Regions from separate parts of the Streptomyces sp. NPDC048172 genome, predicted to be linked through region 2. Evidence: riboswitches for the same ligand, from Rfam matches in the RefSeq annotation. Region 2 holds a riboswitch; the other holds the start of a gene.
The links. A riboswitch is a leader RNA that binds a small molecule or an ion and turns the genes downstream of it on or off. The one in region 2 is predicted to bind glycine.

Region 1: it holds a riboswitch for glycine, as region 2 does, so the genes downstream of both, gcvP (aminomethyl-transferring glycine dehydrogenase) here and gcvT (glycine cleavage system aminomethyltransferase GcvT) in region 2, are expected to answer to the same signal.

Annotation. Positions count from the first base shown of each region.
Region 1 is NZ_JBIDAT010000006.1:779,156-790,058, reverse strand. Features, by position in the region: gene ACGF3A_RS29405 (DUF881 domain-containing protein) at 129-1,028, shown strand; gene ACGF3A_RS29400 (small basic family protein) at 1,025-1,357, shown strand; gene ACGF3A_RS29395 (DUF881 domain-containing protein) at 1,363-2,223, shown strand; gene ACGF3A_RS29390 (FHA domain-containing protein) at 2,668-3,195, shown strand; gene ACGF3A_RS29385 (MerR family transcriptional regulator) at 3,215-3,958, shown strand; gene ACGF3A_RS29380 (bifunctional nuclease family protein) at 4,032-4,505, shown strand; gene ACGF3A_RS29375 (MerR family transcriptional regulator) at 4,784-5,332, shown strand; gene ACGF3A_RS29370 (DNA polymerase IV) at 5,409-6,899, shown strand; gene ACGF3A_RS29365 (PRC-barrel domain-containing protein) at 6,812-7,192, opposite strand; glycine riboswitch at 7,346-7,443, shown strand; gene gcvP (aminomethyl-transferring glycine dehydrogenase) at 7,630-10,521, shown strand; gene ACGF3A_RS29355 (DUF5999 family protein) at 10,654-10,860, opposite strand.
Region 2 is NZ_JBIDAT010000001.1:1,503,083-1,513,985, reverse strand. Features, by position in the region: gene ACGF3A_RS06995 (enhanced serine sensitivity protein SseB) at 22-795, opposite strand; gene ACGF3A_RS06990 (hypothetical protein) at 985-1,869, shown strand; gene ACGF3A_RS06985 (AAA family ATPase) at 1,847-2,566, opposite strand; glycine riboswitch at 2,756-2,868, shown strand; gene gcvT (glycine cleavage system aminomethyltransferase GcvT) at 3,014-4,165, shown strand; gene gcvH (glycine cleavage system protein GcvH) at 4,273-4,653, shown strand; gene glyA (serine hydroxymethyltransferase) at 4,714-5,991, shown strand; gene ACGF3A_RS06965 (L-serine ammonia-lyase) at 6,111-7,493, shown strand; gene ACGF3A_RS06960 (hypothetical protein) at 8,488-10,903, shown strand, end outside.

The sequences.
Region 1 (10,903 bases), on a different contig from region 2:
CCGTTCTGGCGCGGCAAGTCCCGCCGTACGCGCGCTCCGTGCCCTGACCGGGACCACTTCGCGCGCCCGCCTGGAAGCCTGGTGGGTCCATTCGGCGGCACGGGGTGCGACGTGCGACGATGTGCGGCATGTCGCAGCAGCACCCCGCACGGAGCACTCCCTCGCGGCCTGCGCGGCCCGACGCCTCCATGTCGCTGCTGACGAACGTGATGGACCACAGCCTCGACGACGGTTACGCGGAAGCGGCGGCCCGCCGGGGCGTCGAGGGCCGGGCCGGTCTGCCGCGTACCCTGCGCGCCAAACTCGGCCTCGCCGCCGGGCTCGTGCTCGCGGCCCTCGTGGTGACCGTCGGCGCGGCACAGGCACGTATCGCCGCGCCGACCATCGCCAAGGAGAAGGAAGAGCTCATCGAGCGCATCGAGGACGGCAGCAAGAACGCCGACAAGCTCCAGGAGAACGTCGACGGTCTGCGTGCCTCCGTCGAGGAGAAGCAGCGCAAGGCCCTGGAGAAGCACGGCGACAAGGGCGCCAGGCGCGTGGCTCTGCTCTCCGGCGCGACCCCCGTCAAGGGGCCGGGCGTCAAGCTCGTGGTCGACGACGCGAAGGACACCGAGTCCGGCGACGGCGGCGGCCCGCGCGAGAGCAGCGGCTTCTCCGACACGGGCCGGATCCGCGACCGCGACATGCAGCGGGTGGTCAACGGACTGTGGGAGTCCGGCGCCGAGGCCGTCTCGATCAACGGCCAGCGCCTCACCTCGCGCTCGGCCATCCGCGCGGCGGGCGACGCGATACTCGTCGACAACAAGCCCCTGGTGCCGCCCTATACGCTCCTCGCGGTGGGACCGGGCAAGAAGCTCAGCAGGACCTTCCAGGACAGCGTGGACGGACAGTATCTGTACGTGCTGCACAAGGACTACGGGGTGCGGACCAGCATCTCGACTCAGGACGAGGTACGGCTTCCGGCCGCGCCGAGCCTGATCGTACGAACAGCTAAGCCTGTACGGACAGGAGAGGGCAGCACATCGTGATCGCCGTACTGGGCCTCGTCATCGGAGTCGTGGCCGGGCTCGTCGTCCGGCCCGTGGTGCCGACGGTGGTCGAGCCGTATCTGCCGATCGCCGTCGTGGCGGCACTGGACGCGGTCTTCGGCGGACTGCGCGCGATGCTGGACGGGATCTTCGTCGACAAGGTCTTTGTCGTCTCGTTCCTCTCCAACGTCGTCGTCGCGGCGCTGATCGTCTTCCTGGGCGACAAGCTCGGCGTCGGGGCGCAGCTCTCGACGGGCGTGGTCGTCGTCCTGGGCATCCGCATCTTCTCCAACGCGGCCGCCATCCGGCGGCACGTCTTCCGGGCGTGAGGCCGATGAGCGAGGAGACACCGAAGCCGGGGCGGCAGCCGCTGCCGGAGCCGCAGGAGGAGCGGCAGGAGCATTCCGAGGAGGAGACCCCCGGACCTCCGGGCGAGACCCCTGGACCTCCGGGGCCGGACGAGCAGCGCCCCGGCCTGACCGGGCGGGAGCGGCTCGTCAAGGCCGTGTGGCCGCCCCGGGTGACGCGCGCCCAACTCATCGTCGCGCTGCTGCTGTTCGTGCTGGGCCTCGGCCTGGCCATCCAGGTCCGCTCCACGAGCGAGAACAGCGCGCTGCGGGGCGCCCGCCACGAGGACCTGGTGCGCATCCTGGACGAGCTCGACGACCGCACCAAGCGGCTTGAGGACGAGAAGCGGGAGCTGGAGGGCCACCGCACCGAGCTGGAGAGCAGCTCGGACCAGGCGGAGGAGGCCCGGAAGCAGACGAAGGAGAAGGAGGCCCAGCTCGGCGTGCTGGCGGGCACCGTGAAGGCCGAGGGCCCCGGGATCCGGATGACCGTCAACGACCGCGCGGGCTCGACCGATTCGGACGCGCTGCTCGACGCCGTGCAGGAGCTCCGCGCCGCCGGCGCGGAGGCGATCCAGGTCAACGGGGTGCGCGTCGTCGCGGGCACCTACTTCTCCGACGCCGACGGCGGTGTGCGCGTGGACGGGCGTAAGATCGGGCAGCCGTACCGCTTCGAGGTCATCGGCAAGCCGCAGGACCTGGAGCCCGCGTTGAACATTCCCGGCGGGGTTGTCCAGACCCTGAAGAAGGAACAGGCCACGGTGTCCGTGGCCCGCTCGGAGAAGATCACCGTTGACGCCTTGCGATCGTCGAAGCGGCCTGACTACGCTCGGTCGTCATCGCAGTGAGAGGGCGAGTTTGACGGCCAGAGGGCTTCCGGGGGGTCGGCGGGCCTGTTCAGCACTGCGTGGTGGAAACTGTCTACAGGTCACGGACGTTAACCGGGTGTCCGGCGTGACTGATGAGAGCATCGAGGGTCTGTCCTGCCCCACGGGCGGGTCTGTTTCGTGCGAGGGGAATCGCCCGTGAGTTTTTTTGCGAAGTTGTTCGGCAAGAGCCGCCAGAACGGCGACGGCGCGGCCGCGCGGCACCGCGCCCCCCGGCACACCGATGCGCCCGGGACCGGAGCGGAGGACAGCGGCGAGCGTCCCCTGTTCCGCGACGAGGTGGCTGGGCGTGGCGGAGACAATTCGGGTGGTCACGGCGCGGTTTCTGTTGACCCTGGCGCACAGGGACGCATAGGTTCCGAAGCACCGCCAACCTCAACTACGGGTGGAGGTTCTGCCTTGCCGGTGTGTAACAGGTGTGGGACCCAGGCCGCTGAAGCGAGCCGGTTCTGCTCCAACTGCGGCGCCCCGCTGCGCGGTGGCGTGCCCGCCGAGGGGGCGTCCGAGACGACCTCCACCATCTCCATCTCCGGTCTGGAGGCCTACGAGGCGGAGGTGACCGGGCAGCACGCCTCGCCCGTGCTCCCGCCCGAGGCTCAGGCCGCCGTGGACGCGCTGCCCCTGGGCTCCGCGCTGCTGATCGTCCGGCGCGGGCCGAACTCCGGCAGCCGCTTCCTGCTGGACGGTGAGCTGACGACCGCGGGCCGTCACCCGGAGAGCGACATCTTCCTCGACGACGTGACCGTGTCGCGCCGTCACGTGGAGTTCCGTCGCGGTCCGGACGGGGTCTTCTCCGTCTCCGACGCCGGCAGCCTGAACGGCACGTACGTCAATCGCGAGCGCATCGAGTCCGGAATCCCGCTCGGGAACGGGGACGAGGTGCAGATCGGCAAGTACCGGCTGGTCTTCTTCACGAGCCAGCGCACCGTCTGACCCTCGCAGGGAAGGCTCCATGCTGGAAACACCGTCGGGCGGTGCCGTCTCCGGCACCGCCGCCGGGGACCTCGTCCCCCAGAGCGGTCCCATGAGCATCGGAGCCGTGCTCCAGACGCTCCGGGAGGAGTTCCCCGAGGTCACCGTCTCCAAGATCCGTTTCCTGGAGGCGGAGGGCCTGGTGGAGCCCGAGCGCTCCCCGTCGGGGTACCGCAAGTTCAGCGCCGAGGACGTGGAGCGGCTCAGCTACGTCCTGCGGATGCAGCGGGACCACTACCTTCCACTGAGGGTGATCAGGGAGCATCTGGACGCGCTCGGCCGCGGCGAGCCGCCGCCGCCCGTGCAGGCACCCTCCAGGGAGCCCCTGGAGCCCGATGTGACGCCTCCGGCGCCCACCGTCCGGATAGGGCGCGGCGAGCTGCTCGCGGTCGCCGAGGTGGACGAGGAGAAGCTGGCCGAGTGGGAGTCGTTCGGCCTGATCGCCGCGGCGTCCGACGGGGCGTACGAACTGACCGAGGTCACCGTCGCACGCCTCGTGGCGGACCTGGGGAGGCACGGGATCGAGCCCCGTCATCTGCGGGCCATGAAGGCCGCGGCGGACCGCCAGGCCGATCTCGTGGCGCAGCTCGTGGCCCCGCTGCGGCGGCACAGGGATCCCCGGACACGCGCCCGCGCCGAAGCCACCGCGCAGGAGCTGGCGGGCCTCTCCGTACGGCTGCACGCCGCGCTCGTGCAGTCCGCGCTGCGTCCGCACGGTGACTGAAAGCCACACGGATGCCCTCGCCGCGAGGCTGCCCGACTACCCAAACGGGCGCGGCACGGCCTAGGGTTGCTGTGTGAATGAGCTCGACGTCGTGGGTGTCCGGGTGGAAATGCCCACCAACCAACCGATCGTGCTCCTGCGTGAAGTGGGAGGCGACCGATACCTCCCCATTTGGATCGGCCCTGGGGAGGCGACCGCGATCGCCTTCGCCCAGCAGGGCATGACTCCTGCACGCCCACTGACCCATGACCTCTTCAAGGACGTCCTGGAAGCAGTGGGACAGGAGCTCACCGCGGTCCGCATCATGGATCTGCGGGAAGGCGTGTTCTACGCCGAGCTGGTGTTCGCCAGCGGGGTCGAAGTGAGCGCACGCCCGTCCGACGCCATAGCCCTCGCTCTCCGGACGGGAACGCCGATCTACGGCAGTGACGGTGTGCTCGACGACGCGGGAATCGCGATCCCGGACGAGCAGGAGGACGAGGTGGAGAAGTTCCGCGAGTTCCTCGACCAGATCTCGCCCGAGGATTTCGGCACCAGCAGCCAGTGAGCGGCGCGGAGGGAGCGCGGTCGATGCGGTCCGGTGGCCGGAGACGAAGACCAACCGGCCACCCTTTCCCGGCCTGCGGACCCGTGAAACCACTCCATGGGTGAATATCACTCGACGTGCCGAGTGTGGCGATCGTTGACGCACCCGGAGTGACTGCCTACCTTCATGTGGGCAGGTTCCGGGGGTAACCCGGGATGTGAAGGACGGAGGTCGGCGTGACAAGCACCGGCGGCGACGGTACGGCGGCGGGCGACTCCTCCCTACCCGGCGGGCCCCTGATGCGGCCCGCCTCCCCACCGGGCCGCCCGGCCGAGGAGGGCCGGGACCAGCCTCCGGAAGAGGTCGGCTACCGCGGCCCCACGGCCTGCTCGGCCGCCGGCATCACCTACCGGCAGCTCGACTACTGGGCGCGTACGGGCCTGGTCGAGCCCAGCATCCGGCCCGCGTACGGCTCGGGGACGCAGCGGCTCTACAGCTTCCGCGACATCGTCGTCCTCAAGATCGTCAAGCGGCTCCTGGACACGGGTGTCTCGCTCCAGAACATCCGCGCCGCCGTGAAGCACCTGCGCTCGCGCGGGATGACCGATCTGGCGCGGATGACGCTGATGAGCGACGGCGCGACGGTCTACGAGTGCTCGTCGCCCGACGAGGTCGTCGATCTGCTCCAGGGCGGCCAGGGCGTCTTCGGGATCGCCGTGGGCGTCGTCTGGAAGGACGTCGAGGGCGCGCTCTCGCAGCTCCACGGGGAGCGGGTGGACACCGGCGAGACCCTGGTGGGGCACCACCCCGGGGACGAGCTGGCCCGCCGCCGCAACCGCGCGGTCTGACTCCGGGAGGGCGCGGGGAGCCGCGCCGCGCCGGCTCTCGCGCCGATTGTCAGTGCCATGGGGCAGCATCGGTGCTGTGAGAGGCGTGCCGACCATCCTGCATCTGGACATGGATGCCTTCTTCGCCGCGGTGGAGCAGGCGTCCAAGCCCAGCCTGCGCGGAAAGCCGGTGATCGTCGGCGGCCTCGGCCCGCGCGGCGTGGTCTCCACGGCGTCGTACGAGGCGCGGCGGTTCGGCGTGCACTCGGCGATGCCCATGGCCCAGGCCCGCCGCCTGTGTCCGAACGCGGCGTATCTGGGTGCGCGCTTCGGGCTCTACCGGCGGGTGAGCGACGTGGTGATGGAGCTGCTGGGGGAGCTGTCGCCGCTGGTGGAGCCGCTGAGCCTGGACGAGGCGTTCGTCGACCTGGAGGCCGGTGAGGCCCTCGCGGCGGCCGGGGGCGAGCGCGAGGTGGGGGAGCGGCTGCGCCGCGCGATCCGGGGGGCGACGGGCCTGAGCGGCTCGGTGGGGCTCGCCGGGTCCAAGATGCTGGCGAAGATCGCCTCGGAGCAGGCCAAGCCGGACGGGCTCGTGCTGATAGAGCCCGGGACCGAGCGGGAGATGCTCGCCCCGATGCCCGTGCGGACGCTGCCGGGCGTCGGGCCCGCGACGGCGGAGACGCTGCGCAGGGCCGGGATCACCACCGTCGGGGAGACGGCGGAGGCGGGGGAGGCCGAGTTGCTGCGGCTGCTGGGCAAGGCGCACGGCACGTCGCTGTACGCGATGGCGCACGGGATCGACGACCGCCCCGTGGTCGCCGAGCGGGACGCCAAGTCGGTCTCGGTCGAGGACACCTACGACGTGGACCTCACGGACCGTACGCGGGTCCAGATGGAGGTCGCGCGGCTCGCGGGGCGCTGCGTGGAGCGGCTGCGCGCGGCGGGCCGCTCGGGGAGAACGGTGGTGATCAAGGTGAGGAGCTACGACTTCTCGACGCTGACCCGTTCGGAGACCCTGCGCGGCCCCACGGACGATTCCGCGGTGGTCAAGGAGGCCGCGGCGCGGCTCATCGACCTCGTGGACACCACGGCGGGCGTGCGGCTGCTGGGGGTGGGCGTGAGCGGCCTCGCGGACTTCACGCAGGAGGACCTCTTCGCGCAGGCCCGCGCCGCGCTGGAGGAGGCCGGAGGGGCCGGGGCGGACGGGGCGGAGGGGAAGGGCGGCACGGAGCGGGACGGGGGCAGACCCGCGCCGCCGGTGGTGCCGGAGAGCGTGGAGGTCCCCGAGGACCGACGCTGGGTCCCGGGAAAGGACGTACGGCACGGGGCGTACGGGCGGGGATGGGTGCAGGGAAGCGGCGTCGGGAAGGTGACGGTCCGCTTCGAGGAGCCGGACACGCCGCCGGGCCGGGTGCGGACGTTCTCCGTCGACGACCCGGAGCTGGAGACCGTGGAGCCGCGGATGCTGGACGCGGAGGTGGCCGAGGCGCTGGCGGCCTCTCAGTCCTCGGAGCCGGCTATCCGGCCGAAGTCGCGGTCCGGGGCCGGGGCGGGGCCGCCCTCGGCCGCGGGGAGGTCGAGCCCGTAGTGGTGGTAGAGCTGGAGCTCCTGCTCGGGGGAGAGGTGGCGGCCGACGCCGAAGTCGGGGGCCTCCTTGATCAGCGCGCGGGCGAAGGGGACCCGCAGCCCGTCGTCCGCGAGCCTGCTGGGCTCCAGCGGCACGAAGGCGTCCCTGCTGAACAGGCCGGTGCGCACGGCGGCCCACTCGGGCTCGCCCGTGGCGTCGTCGAGATACACCTCGTCCACGGTGCCGATCTTGGTCCCGTCGCGGTCGAACGCCTTGCGGCCGATCAGGTTCCTCGGATCGATGTCGGTCTGCACGGGGTCCCTCCCACAGGTCGAGCCTGGTTCAACGGACTTCCACCTACACGTATAACTACACGTACAACGAAACGGTACTTTTCGGCGGTTGGCCACTTGAGCGCGGGCCTGGTCCCTGGAACAGGGTGCGCTGATAGGCTCGCAAGTGGCTGTCGACCCCGTGCGGGAGAGTCCTCCGGTGAGGTTGCCGGAGGCGCCGAAGGAGCAACTCCTCCCCGGAATCTCTCAGGCTCACGTACCGCGCGGACGAGGTCACTCTGGAAAGCAGGGCGGGCCCGGACCAGCGCCGAACCCCTCCTCACCGACGGTGAAAGCCGGACTGCCGCAGCGCGGGGCGGCCCGGTGAAACTCTCAGGTTGCGATGACAGAGGGGGAGGCCGTCCGGGCACCCGTGCCAGGTGCCCTCGAAGGTCCCAGAGACCAGGAGGCCCCCGCAGATGACTTCCCACCGCATCCCGCTCACCGCTCTGGAGAGCGCGGCTCCCTTCGAGAGCCGCCACATCGGACCCGACGCCGCCGCCCAGGCCAAGATGCTCGCCCAGGTCGGGTACGGCTCGCTGGACGAGCTGACCGCCGCGGCCGTGCCGGACGTGATCAAGAGCACCGAGGCCCTCGCGCTGCCCGGTGCCCGGGGCGAGGCCGAGGTGCTGGCCGAGCTGCGCGGCCTGGCCGACCGTAACCAGGTGCTGCAGTCCATGATCGGCCTTGGCTACTACGGCACGTTCACGCCGCCCGTGATCCTGCGGAACGTGATGGAGAACCCGGCCTGGTACACGGCGTACACCCCGTACCAGCCAGAGATCTCGCAGGGCCGACTGGAGGCGCTGCTCAACTTCCAGACGGTCGTCGCCGACCTGACCGGACTGCCGACCTCCGGTGCCTCGCTGCTGGACGAGTCCACGGCCGCCGCCGAGGCGATGGCGCTGTCGCGGCGCGTCGGCAAGGTCAAGGACGGCGTGTTCCTGGTGGACGCCGACTGTCTGCCGCAGACCGTCGCCGTGCTGCGGACGCGGGCCGAGCCGACCGGTGTCGAGGTCGTCGTCGCCGACCTGGCCGCCGGCATCCCCGAAGAGATCGCCGAGCGCGGTGTCTTCGGCGTCCTGCTCCAGTACCCGGGCGCCTCCGGCGCCGTGCGTGACGACCGCGCCGTCATCGAGCGGGCGCACGAGCTGGGCGCCGTCGTCACCGTCGCCGCCGACCTGCTGGCGCTGACCCTGCTCACCTCGCCCGGCGAGCTGGGCGCCGACATCGCCGTGGGCTCCAGCCAGCGCTTCGGCGTGCCCATGGGCTTCGGCGGGCCGCACGCGGGGTACATGGCGGTGCGCGAGACGTTCGCGCGCAGCCTGCCCGGGCGCCTCGTCGGCGTCTCGGTGGACGCCGACGGCGACCAGGCGTACCGCCTCGCGCTGCAGACCCGCGAGCAGCACATCCGCCGCGAGAAGGCCACCAGCAACATCTGCACCGCGCAGGTCCTGCTCGCCGTCATGGCCGGGATGTACGCGGCGTACCACGGCCCGGACGGGCTCGCCGCCATCGCCCGCCGCACCCACCGTTACGCGGCGCTGCTCGCCGCCGGGCTGCGCGCGGGCGGCGTGGAGATCGCGCACGAGGCGTTCTTCGACACGGTCACGGCCCGCGTGCCCGGCAGGGCCGCCGAGGTCGTCGAGCGGGCCCGCGAGGCGGGGGTCAACCTCCGTCTGGTGGACGCCGACCACGTCGGCGCGGCCTGCGACGAGACGACGACGCGTGCGCACCTGGCCACCGTGTGGGCCGCCTTCGGCGTCGCCGGGGACACGGACGTGGACGCGCTGGACGCGGAGACCGGCGACGCGCTGCCCGAGGCCCTGCTGCGCTCCGACGAGTACCTGACGCACCCCGTCTTCCACGAGCACCGCTCCGAGACGGCGATGCTGCGCTATCTGCGCCGCCTCTCCGACCGGGACTACGCGCTGGACCGGGGCATGATCCCGCTCGGCTCCTGCACGATGAAGCTCAACGCGACCACCGAGATGGAGGCCGTCACCTGGCCCGAGTTCGGCGGCATGCACCCCTTCGCGCCCGTCGAGCAGGCCGAGGGCTATCTGACGCTGATCCGCGAGCTGGAGGACCGCCTCGCCGAGGTCACCGGCTACGACAAGGTCTCGCTCCAGCCGAACGCCGGTTCGCAGGGCGAGCTCGCGGGCCTCCTGGCCGTACGCGCGTACCACCGGGCCAACGGCGACACGCAGCGCGACATCTGCCTCATCCCCTCCTCCGCGCACGGCACCAACGCGGCGAGCGCGGTGATGGCCGGGATGAAGGTCGTCGTCGTCAAGACCAGTGAGAACGGGGACGTCGACACCGACGACCTGCGCGCCAAGATCGAGAAGCACGGCGACAAGCTCTCGGTCCTCATGGTCACCTACCCGTCCACGCACGGCGTGTTCGAGGAGCACATCACCGACATCTGCGGCGCCGTGCACGACGCGGGCGGCCAGGTGTACGTGGACGGGGCGAACCTCAACGCGCTGCTCGGGCTGGCACGGCCCGGCAAGTTCGGCGCCGACGTCTCGCACCTCAACCTGCACAAGACCTTCTGCATCCCGCACGGCGGCGGCGGTCCGGGCGTCGGCCCGATCGGCGTCCGCGAGCACCTGGCGCCGTACCTGCCCAACCACCCGCTGCAGCCCGCCGCCGGGCCCGAGACGGGCATCGGCCCGGTCTCCGGCGCTCCCTGGGGCTCGGCCGGGATCCTGCCGATCTCGTGGGCGTACGTCCGGCTGATGGGCGCGGAGGGGCTGCGCCGGGCCACGCAGGTCGCGGTGCTCAGCGCGAACTACATCGCCAAGCGCCTGGAGCCGCACTACCCCGTGCTCTACACCGGGCCGAACGGGCTGGTGGCGCACGAGTGCATCATCGACGTCCGCCCGCTGACCAAGGCGACGGGCGTGAGCATCGACGACGTCGCCAAGCGGCTGATCGACTACGGGTTCCACGCCCCGACCATGTCGTTCCCCGTGGCGGGCACCCTGATGACGGAGCCCACCGAGAGCGAGGACCTGGCCGAGCTCGACCGGTTCTGCGAGGCGATGATCGCGATCCGCGCGGAGGTCGACCGGGTCGGCTCGGGGGAGTGGAGCGCGGAGGACAACCCGCTGCGCAACGCGCCGCACACCGCCGCGCAGCTCGGCCGCGACTGGGACCACGCGTACAGCCGCGAGGAGGCCGTCTTCCCCGCCGGGGTCGAAGCCGCCGACAAGTACTGGCCGCCGGTGCGCCGGATCGACGGCGCGTTCGGTGACCGTAACCTCGTCTGCTCGTGCCCGCCGGTGGCGGAGTACGAGGGCTAGGAGAGCCAGGGCCCGGGGGCGAAAGCCTTCGGGCACACGTCAGGGCCGGTTCGGCGGAGCGCCGGGCCGGCCCTGGATCTTGCTGTGTGCGGTTGTGTGGAGCTTCTCGAGCGGATGGTCTGCCCCGGCGCCTCAGGCGGCGGTGGCGATGTGGTGCGTACCGAGCGGCCTGTGCGGAGCGATGATCTGGCCGTCCGGCAGCAGCTCACCCGTGTCCTCGAAGAGCAGAACTCCATTGCACAGCAGGCTCCAGCCCTGCTCCGGGAAGTGCGCCACGGGTTGGGCGGCCTCCCGGTCGGCTGAATCCGCTGACGGGCACGGTGGCTGATGCTGGCACATTGTCGGTGTCGTCTTCCGTCGTGGTGTGGCTTCTGTCCTGCGG
Region 2 (10,903 bases):
TTGGTTACTTTCCCCTGGTCCCTACTCCTGGCGCGTGTAGAAGGGCCGCACGCACTCGCGCATCCACTCCACCACCGGATCCCGCGCCGCGTCGAGCAGCACCATCTGCACGGGCCACTTCACCGTGTGCGTCCCCAGCGCCCGGCCGAGCGCCTCGTGGGCCGCCTGCCTCGACTCCGGGTCGAGCAGGTCGAGTTCTATGCCGACGAAGAGCGCGGGCGGATCGCCCTCGGAACTCGCCAGGGCCCGCCGCGCCGTCCGTACGGCCCCGAGCCCGGCGAACTCGGAGGAGACGGCGGAGAGGAAGTCCACCGGGTCGTCCTGCCAGTCCGGCTCGAAGAGCCGGACGCGGGCGCCGCGCGCCATGCCGGTGACGGCCTGCTCGGACGTGCTGTTCTCGCACAGCTCGGCGACGGCCTCGGGAGGCAGCGGCACCCCGACCGTCCCCTCCGGGTTCACCGCGATCCCCACCTGGGGCGGCAGTCCGCGCGCGAACTCCCGCGCGGGCGCGATGGTGAACGACACGTGCGCGCCCGCGACCTGGAGGAACTGCTGCTCCGAGCTGAAGACGGGGACGTACGCCGCGCCGCCCAACTCGATGGTCGGCAGGGAGAGATCCCGGCTCTCGGGCCCGCCGCCCTCGGGCAGGGGGACCCACACGCTGCTGCGCCGCAGGACTTCCAGCAGCCGGGCTCCGGCACCGGGGACGTCGAGGGAGGCCGCGAGGGTCTCCTCCAACTCGTTCCCGGGCCATCCCCCGCCGTGACCCGGCCCGTACTGCTGCGGAAAGCTCATGCGGACCAGCCTATCCGTGCGTCCGGGTGACGCGGATGGCGGAAGGGTGAGGGCCGGGGAGAGAGACAGGGCGCTCCCCCGATTGCTCACGTACGGCGACTCTCCGGTTGCGGAGCGCACGCGAGGCCCGAAAGGTGGTGAGCGTCCCTTTTATGTGCTTACGAGCACGCTCACTGGAGGAATGTCCCCATGCAGGTCAACCGCATCACCGCCGTCGCCGTCACCGCGCTCGCGGGCTCCCTCGCCCTCGGCGTCGCGGGCGTCGCCACCGCCGACCACGGCCCGGCCCACAAGGCCGCGCCGGAGCCCGCGCCCGTCGCCCCGAAGCAGCAGCAGCTCGCGCAGCAGGCCGAGACCCTCCAGGACACGGCGGCGGTGAGCGACGCGGTCGGCCGCGTGCTCAGCGACGTCGCGCAGGCCAAGGACGGCAAGCTCGCGCCGTTCCGTGCCCAGCAGCACGCCCACCGGATCGCCAAGGCGCTCCGTGAGCTGCGGACGTCGATCGCGCCGAAGGCGGCCAAGGCCCGCCCGCTGCCCGCCGCCGAGCTGACCACGAAGGCCGCGGCCGAACTGCAGGCCAGCTCCGCCGAGCTGCTGAAGGCGGCGTCCGCCGGTGACGCGCGCAAGACCAGCACCGCCGCGGAGAAGACGCTGCTCAGCACGGTGAACGTGATCGCCGCCGCGAACGCCAACGGCAAGCTCCCGGCCGCCGACCTCAAGGGCCTCCCGAAGGTCCCGAAGACCCCGCAGGCCGCGAAGAAGCCGCAGGAGGCGAAGAAGCCCCAGGAGGCCAAGAAGCCGCAGGAGGCGAAGAAGCCGCAGGACGCCGCCAAGCCGCAGAAGCCCCAGAACGCGCAGAAGCCCCAGGACGCCGCGCAGCCGCAGGCCCCGCAGAACCCGCAGACCCCCCAGACGGGTCAGCAGCCGCAGACGCCCCAGACGCCCCAGACCCCGGCGCAGCAGGGCCAGCAGGCTCCGCAGAACGCGCAGACCCCGGCGCAGCCCGCCGCCCCCGCGGCGCCCGCGAACCCGGCGGCCCCCGCCTCGCCGGTCACCCCGGCAGAGGGCCGCTGACACCGGGGGCCGCGCTGACGCGGCCCTCGCTGTCCCCGCGCACGGTCCCGTCCCCGCGTCCCGGGGGCGGGACCGTGCGCGTGCGGAACTCCTCCGGCACCGGGGCGAAGACCATCTCGCTCAGCGCCTCCGCCGCGGGCCTGTCCATGAGGACGGCGGTGTCCGTGCCGCGCGGCAGCCTGTCCTCCTCCGCGTCGGCCGTCAGTCTCCGTACGGCCCGCAGATGGCGCCGGAACGCGTACCCGGACACGCCCCGGCCGCGCGCCGCCTGCCCGGCGAGCGCCGTCTCGGGCGGGACGTCGAGCAGCAGCAGGTGCAGGGCCCGGCCCCGCCGCCGCGCGTCGGCCGCCAGCCAGCGGCGCACCCAGCTCTGCGTCCCGCAGTCGTGCACGACCACCCCGGCGCCGGAGGCGAGGGCCCGTCGCAGCCCCGCGTAGTGCGCGAGCCGCACCAGCGGCCGGTAGGCCCCGTACGGCAGCCAGGCGGGCAGGGCCCTCTCCCAGCGCTCGCGGGTGTCCTGGGAGTCGATGCTGACCACCGCGCACGCCCCGCCCCGTACGGGCACGGTCCGCCGGATCAGCGTCGACTTGCCGCTCCCTGGGAGCCCTGAGACCACCACCACATCACCGTCGGGAAAGCGCAGAACGCCTCCGGCCGCCGTCCCCCGCAGATCGCGCAGGTCGCGCAGGCTGCCCACAGATCACCCCTCCCGGAGGCGGCAGCTCCGCCGCCGCTCCTCAGAGAGTGTCAAGAAAAGGTAATGCGATTCAAGGCGATTGGCCGCCGAACAGGGGCAGTAGGCCTCCGAGCCCTCTGTGCGATGCGGCATCTTCCGGGGGGCACACCCCCATGCAATGATGTGCGGGCCAACTCCATACAGGCCGTTCGAGCCCGCGCGGGAGAGTTCCCGGAAGATGTCGTCAGGCGGCGTCGGACCGGGGCGCCGAAGGAGCAAGATCCTCCCTTGAATCTCTCAGGCCCCGATACCGCGCAGGGTGAGGCAGATCTGAAAAGCGAGCCCTCCGTCGTCCGGCGGCCGGGCTCCACCCAAGGTGCAAGCCGGGCAGCCGCCGCTCCCGGCGAACCTCTCAGGTTCCGATGACAGATGGGGAGGACATCCGCGTCACACGCCTGGAGCCTGAAGATGACTGAGCCTGAGCCCCGCACGCCCCGTAAGACAGCCCTCGACGCCACGCATCGCGCGCTCGGCGCGACGATGACGGACTTCGCGGGCTGGGACATGCCGCTGCGGTACGGCAGCGAGCGCGAGGAGCACCTCGCCGTCCGCAGCCGCGCCGGGCTGTTCGACCTCTCGCACATGGGCGAGATCACGATCACCGGCGCCCAGGCCGGGGAATTCCTGGACTACGCGCTGATCGGCAACCTCTCCAAGCTCAAGCCGGGCCGCGCGCGCTACACGATGATCTGCGACGAGGACGGCGGCATCCTCGACGACCTGATCGTCTACCGCACCGAGGAGGAGCGCTACCTCGTCGTCGCCAACGCGGCCAACGCGCAGGTCGTGCTGGACGCGCTGGTCGCGCGCATCCCGCGCGACGCGGACAAGCAGGTCGTCGTGATGGACGACCGCGACGCCTACGCGCTGCTGGCCGTCCAGGGCCCGGAGGCGGCGGGCATCCTCAAGTCCCTGACCGACGCCGACCTCGACGGCCTCAAGTACTACGCGGGCCTGCCCGGCACCGTCGCCGGGAAGAGCGCGCTCATCGCCCGTACGGGATACACCGGCGAGGACGGCTTCGAGCTGTTCCTCGCGCCCGGGGACGCGGTGGCCGTGTGGGAGGCGCTGACGGAGGCGGGCGAGGGCGTGGGGCTGGTGCCGTGCGGGCTGAGCTGCCGGGACACGCTGCGCCTGGAGGCGGGCATGCCGCTGTACGGGCACGAGCTGTCGACGGAGCTGACGCCGTTCGACGCGGGCCTGGGCAGGACCGTGAAGTTCGAGAAGACCACCAACGACGGCCGCTTCGTGGGGCGCGCGCCCCTGGAGGAGGCGGCGCGCAAGGCCGAGTCCGCGCCGCCGCGCAAGCTGGTCGGGCTCGTCGCGGCGGGGCGTCGCGTGCCGCGCGCCGGGTACCCGGTCGTGGACACGGCGGACGGCTCGGTGATCGGCGAGATCACCTCGGGCGCCCCGTCCCCCACCCTCGGCAAGCCGATCGCGATGGCGTACGTGGACGCGACGCACGCCGCGCCCGGCACCGAGGGGGTCGCCGTCGACATCCGGGGCAGCCACGAGCCGTACGAGGTCGTGGCGCTCCCCTTCTACTCGCGGAACCGTTAGGGAGACGCGGACAAGACGCGTACGGAGGCTCTGTCAAGAGCGTGACCTCCGTCCCACCAGCCAAGACCCGTTTTCGCCGAACGCGACACATCCAGGAGAATCACCCCATGAGCAACCCCCAGCAGCTTCGCTACAGCAAGGAGCACGAGTGGCTGTCGGACGCCAAGGACGGCGTCTCGACGATCGGCATCACGGCCCACGCCGCCAGCGCCCTCGGTGATGTGGTCTTCGTCCAGCTCCCGGCTGTCGGCGACACCGTCGACGCGGGCGAGACCTGCGGCGAGCTGGAGTCGACCAAGTCCGTCAGCGACCTCTACTCCCCGGCCTCGGGCGAGGTCACCGAGATCAACCAGGACGTGGTGGACGACCCGGCGCTGGTGAACTCCGACCCCTTCGAGGGCGGATGGCTGTTCAAGATCAAGGTCTCCGACGCCCCGGACGACCTGCTCTCCGCCGACGAGTACACCGCGTTCGCCTCGGGTGACTGAGGCCCGCCGGGGTATTCACGACCCGTCGCCTGCCCGCCCACGCCTTCCCGGGATGGTCCCATGTCGCTTCTGAACAGCTCCCTCCACGAGGTGGACCCGGACGTCGCCGCCGCCGTCGACTCCGAGCTCCACCGCCAGCAGTCCACCCTCGAAATGATCGCGTCGGAGAACTTCGCCGCGGTCGCCTCCATGGAGGCCCAGGGCTCGGTCCTCACCAACAAGTACGCCGAGGGCTACCCCGGCCGCCGCTACTACGGCGGCTGCGAGTACGTCGACGTCGTCGAGCGGCTCGCCCGTGACCGGATCAAGGAGCTCTTCGGCGCCGAGGCCGCGAACGTCCAGCCGCACTCGGGCGCGCAGGCCAACGCCGCGGCGATGTTCGCGCTGCTGAAGCCGGGCGACACGATCATGGGCCTGGACCTGGCCCACGGCGGTCACCTGACCCACGGCATGAAGATCAACTTCTCCGGCAAGCTCTACAACGTCGTCGCCTACCAGGTCGACGCCGAGACCGGCCAGGTCGACATGGACCAGGTCGAGAAGCTGGCCAAGGAGCACCGGCCGCAGATGATCATCGCGGGCTGGTCGGCGTACCCGCGCCAGCTCGACTTCGCGGCCTTCCGCCGGGTCGCCGACGAGGTCGGCGCGCTGCTGATGGTCGACATGGCGCACTTCGCGGGGCTGGTCGCGGCCGGGCTGCACCCCTCCCCCGTGCCGTACGCGGACGTCACCACCACCACGACGCACAAGACGCTGGGCGGCCCGCGCGGCGGTGTGATCCTCTCCAAGAAGGAGCACGCCAAGAAGATCAACTCCGCGGTCTTCCCCGGCCAGCAGGGCGGCCCGCTGGAGCACGTCATCGCGGCGAAGGCGGTCTCGTTCAAGATCGCGGCGACCGAGGAATTCAAGGAGCGCCAGCGGCGCACGCTCTCCGGCGCCAAGATCCTCGCCGAGCGCCTGCTGCGCCAGGACGCCGTGGACGCGGGCGTCTCGGTGCTCTCCGGCGGCACGGACGTCCACCTCGTCCTCGTCGACCTGCGCAACAGCGAGCTCGACGGCCAGCAGGCCGAGGACCGCCTCCACGAGATCGGCATCACCGTCAACCGCAACGCGGTGCCGAACGACCCCCGTCCCCCGATGGTCACCTCGGGCCTGCGCGTCGGCACCCCGGCGCTCGCGACCCGCGGCTTCCAGGACGAGGACTTCACGGAGGTCGCCGACATCATCGCCGAGGCGCTGCTGCCGGACTTCGACGAGGCCAAGGCCAAGACCCTGTCGGCGCGCGTCACCGCGCTGACGGAGAAGTACCCGCTCTACGAGGGCCTCGGCAGCAAGTAGCACGCCGGACCACCGGTCACCAGGAGGGGCGCCCCGGACGCCCCGTCACCCGGCTCCCGCCGGGGCGCCCCTCCCGCACCACCCCGCACCGCACCACCCGGACGAGGGAGTCCGCCACCATGGCCATTTCCGTCTTCGACCTCTTCTCGGTCGGGATCGGCCCGTCCAGCTCGCACACCGTCGGCCCGATGCGCGCGGCGCGGATGTTCGCGCGGCGCCTCAAGAACGAGGGCGTGCTCGCGCACACCGTCTCCGTACGGGCCGAACTCTTCGGCTCCCTCGGCGCCACGGGCCACGGCCACGGCACGCCCAAGGCCGTCCTGCTCGGCCTGGAGGGCAACTCACCGCGCACGGTCGACGTCGAGTCGGCGGACGGCCGCGTCGCCGAGATCCGCACGACGGGCCGCCTGCGCCTCCTCGCGGCGGAGATAGGCGATGCCCACGAGATCGACTTCCACGAGCCGAGCCAGCTCGTGCTGCACCGCCGCCGCTCACTCCCGTACCACGCGAACGGCATGACCCTCTTCGCGTACGACGCGGCGGGCACCCCGCTCCTGGAGAAGACCTACTACTCGGTGGGCGGCGGCTTCGTCGTCGACGAGGACGCCGTCGGCGAGGACCGCATCGTGCTCGACGACACGGTGCTGCGCCATCCGTTCCGTACCGGCGACGAACTCCTGCGCCTCACCCGCGAGACCGGCCTCTCCGTCTCCGCGCTGATGCTGGAGAACGAGAAGGCGTGGCGCACCGAGTCCGAGATCCGCGCGGGCCTGCTGGAGATCTGGCAGGTCATGCGCGCCTGCGTCGCCCGCGGCCTCAGCCAGGAGGGCATCCTCCCCGGCGGCCTCAAGGTCCGCCGCCGCGCGGCCACCTCGGCCCGCCAGCTGCGCGCCGAGGGCCACGCGGAGGCCCACGCGATGGAGTGGACGACGCTCTACGCGATGGCGGTGAACGAGGAGAACGCGGCGGGCGGCCGCGTGGTCACGGCCCCGACGAACGGCGCGGCGGGCATCATCCCCGCCGTCCTGCACTACGCCGCGAACTTCGTCCCCGGCACGGACGACGAGTCCATCGTCCGCTTCCTGCTCGCCGCGGGCGCCATCGGCATGCTCTTCAAGGAGAACGCCTCGATCTCCGGCGCCGAGGTCGGCTGCCAGGGCGAGGTCGGCTCCGCCTGCTCCATGGCGGCCGGCGGCCTCGCCGAGATCCTCGGCGGCAGCCCCGAACAGGTCGAGAACGCCGCGGAGATCGGCATCGAGCACAACCTCGGCCTCACCTGCGACCCGGTCGGCGGCCTCGTCCAGATCCCCTGCATCGAGCGCAACGGCATGGCCGCGGTCAAGGCCGTCACCGCAGCCCGCATGTCCCTGCGCGGCGACGGCCGCCACCACGTCTCCCTGGACAAGGCCATCAAGACGATGCGCGAGACGGGCGCGGACATGAAGGTCAAGTACAAGGAGACGGCCCGCGGCGGGCTCGCGGTGAACGTCATCGAGTGCTGAGCACAGCACCTCTGACCAGGTGATTCGCGTCTTTCAGCTCTGTCACGGGCTTACCTTTCTGTACGGCGAGATGTCCCTCAGAAGTCCCTGTGACAGAGCTGAAAGTCCCTGAAAAGTCCCTGGGATGTACCTGGCAGACCGGTCAGTGACCTGGTCGCTGGCAGCGTTTCGCGCACCGACAGCGCAGCCCGCAGCGAGGCGTCCGCCATGCCGGGTGCGACTGGGGCTCCACCTCCCGACTACACGGGGTTGACGGACGTGGGTACCGCTTGGGGCGGATCGATCTCCGTACGACGTACACACAGCAAACGGATGGCGAGTCGGCAGCCACCAGCCCAGGCGGTTCGGACTGGTGTTCTTCCGCTCGCCATCAGCCACCTGCTGGTCCTCTACGTCGGCAATATGCAGATGCCCCCCGAACCGAGCGGCGCATACGTCAATGGCCCCATCACTAGAAAGCCGTTCGCGGGGCAAGGCGGGTGGCATAGCCTGGGGGTCGATCGCACCACGACAGTTCACCTGCTCGAAGAGTGAGGCACATGCCCGTCTTATCCTCGCAGTCGCTTGGAGCGGCCTTCCGCTCTCGCGCGTCGGCAGCTGCCATCTCGGCTGTGTCCGCTGCCGCCATCGCTGTCATCGTCAACGTGTGGACAAGCACCTGGACTTGGCCCGCCGGAGTCAGCCTCGGAACGCTACTTCTGATTCAAGTGCTCTTCGAACGGAGCCGGGCTCGCGCAGCCGACGACACACCTTCATCCCCGTCCTGTTGGGTAGTGGAGCAAGACTTCGCGGACGTCTCGGACAGCAGCATCACCGCGGCACGCCGTCCCGCAAGTGGCGGTGATACGGAAGTGCGGCAGCGTCTTGGTTCGGTAAGCCAGTCCACAGTCGTCGGCGTTGACAGCAACAGCGACCAGTGAGGATCGACGAAAGGCCGGGGGTCCCGGCGGAACTGGACAGGAAATCCGACTCTTTCGTCGGACGTCAATGGGCAATGGCTGAGATCGCGTCCTGGTACGAGACCGCCGAACCGCTACTCATCATATCGGCTGAACCTGGAGTCGGTAAATCCGCGCTCGCGGTACGGCTGGCGCAAATCTCGCTCGGCGAGGCGCCTCCCCCACAGGGGATCGGGCCAGGCTGGCTCCACGCGTGGCACTTCTGCCAGGCCCAGAGATTCGGTTCGCTGAACATTCGAGGAGTGCTGGAAGGGGTGGCCGACCAGTTGCGCGCCACGCTTCCGGGGTACGCCGAAGCGGTGGCGTGCAACGCTCCTACAACCACCATCGCGATTAACCAGGAGTTCACGGGGCCTGTACAGAACTCCAACGTGATCGGGGTCAACCGACTGGTTCTTCCTGACGTCGAACCACTTCGTCTACTGGACAACCTGCTCCGACAGCCACTGTCTGAACTCGGGACCCAAACCGTCATCCTGCTCGACGCCGTGGACGAGACTGAGGAACAAGCAGATGGACAGCAGACGCTGGCCCGGCTGCTGTCCATGCTGCGCACCGAGCCCGTACCAGGGCTTCGTCTTGTGCTCACCACACGCAACGGTCCCACCGCTGAGCGCTTCTCTCATGGCCGACAATTGCGTCTCCAGCACGACGAACCTGCAGGTACACACGACGTACTTGCCTATCTACAGGGCCGCCTCCACGACAGAGGAGTCACCGATCCCACACGTGTCGCGCAATCGATCGCTCACTTCGCCGACGGCAACTTCTTGTTCGCGACCCTTGCCGCATCCGAGGATGCCGAATGGCTGCGTCTCCTGGTCTCGGGGGAACGTGCTCTACCGCGCGGGCTGGCGGACCTCTACAGCAGCTTCCTCGACCGCCAAGTGACCGCCGACCCCCGCCGATGGCGGGAGGTTATCCGGCCGGTTCTCGGTCTCTTGGTGCAAAGCCGGGGCGACGGCTTCACACGACGCCAGCTGGCCCAGCTGTCCGGTCTCCGTCAATCAGCCGTCGATGACGCATTGGAACTGTGCGCTCCCTATTTGCGGGGGCCGCGGCCTGACGGTCCCTTTCTCCCCTTCCACGGGTCGTTGCGTGACCACCTGCGCTCGGAATTCCGGCATGGCATCTACCCGCGAGAATCGATAGAGAGGATCATCTCGACGTTCCGCACTGATGCAACAAATCCCCACGGCGTGGAGAACCTCTTGGGCTACATGGCCGACCGTGCCCATCTCGCGGGCCTCGGAACAGGCAACGAGGGCACCCCCGGACACGACCGTGGGAATCCGCGAGAACTGCGAGAGCTAGGTGAGGCAGTCACAGACTGCGGCTACCTGAGCGCGCGTATCCAGGCAACGGGCGTGGACTCGCTTCTGGATGAGATCGCTGCTCTGCGAGACTCATTCCCAAGGTTCCCAGTACTCGGCTCGGTGCACGGGATACTCGGACGCCAGGCTCACAACCTGCGCATCGGGGCACCGGGGGGCATGACTTCGTTCGCCACCCAACAGCTCCTGTACGAGTGCTCAGTGAGCGGGAACTCTGGTCTCCTCCGTCATTCTCGGGGCCCCGAACGCTCGCCGGTCTTCGCAGCCTTGTGGAGCGCCGGTAGCGAGAACTCCCGGCTTTTGTCCCACACGCTCGCCACCAGTGAATTCTTCGTGGATGCCCTGGCCATGTCTCAGGACGGAACCAGAACAGCGCTCTGCGTACACACCTGGCGCAGGAACGACAAGAGCACGACCGTGAAGGTCTTCGACACGGAGACGGGTTCGACGATTCGAGAGTTCTCGCTCTCCGAGAACGGGCTGAAGGTGCGCAGTCTCCGCTTCAGCGACGACGGTCGGCGCCTGCTGGCCCTGCGGGTGGACCAAACGAGCATGGCTTGGGACCTGTCCTCCGGAACCAGAGAACCGGTGCTGCCCGACGAGATCAGAGAGCTCCAGCCAGCTTCCCAATCATCGGAACTCCCGCCCTACGCGATCCCCGGGCAGGTCCCCCCGGACCTCGACGAGTTGGTCGTGGCGATCACCCCGGATCGCCGGTATGCGGCCATTGGTAAAGGCCACGGCAACACAGTGACCATGTGGGATCTCGCCAATCGCACCACCCTGGGACGCTACGACGCCCACCGGATCAATCACCTGGCCATTTCACCTGACGGCCGGTGGGTGGTCGTGGGCTCGGCCATCGGTGGAGCCCACGTCCTCAGCCCATTGTCACCCTCCTCGCAGTTCTCACGGGACGGTCACCTGGGCGCCGTTCGCACAGCATCGTTGCACGACGGCCATGCGGCGACCCTGGGCCATGACGGTGACCTGAAGATTTGGAACGCGGCCACGGGCCAGCTAGTACGGACTCGGGGCACACCATCTGTACTGGGCGGTGCAGACACTCTCGCCGTGGACGATGAGGCCAGCCTGTGCGTCGTGGGAAACCACGACG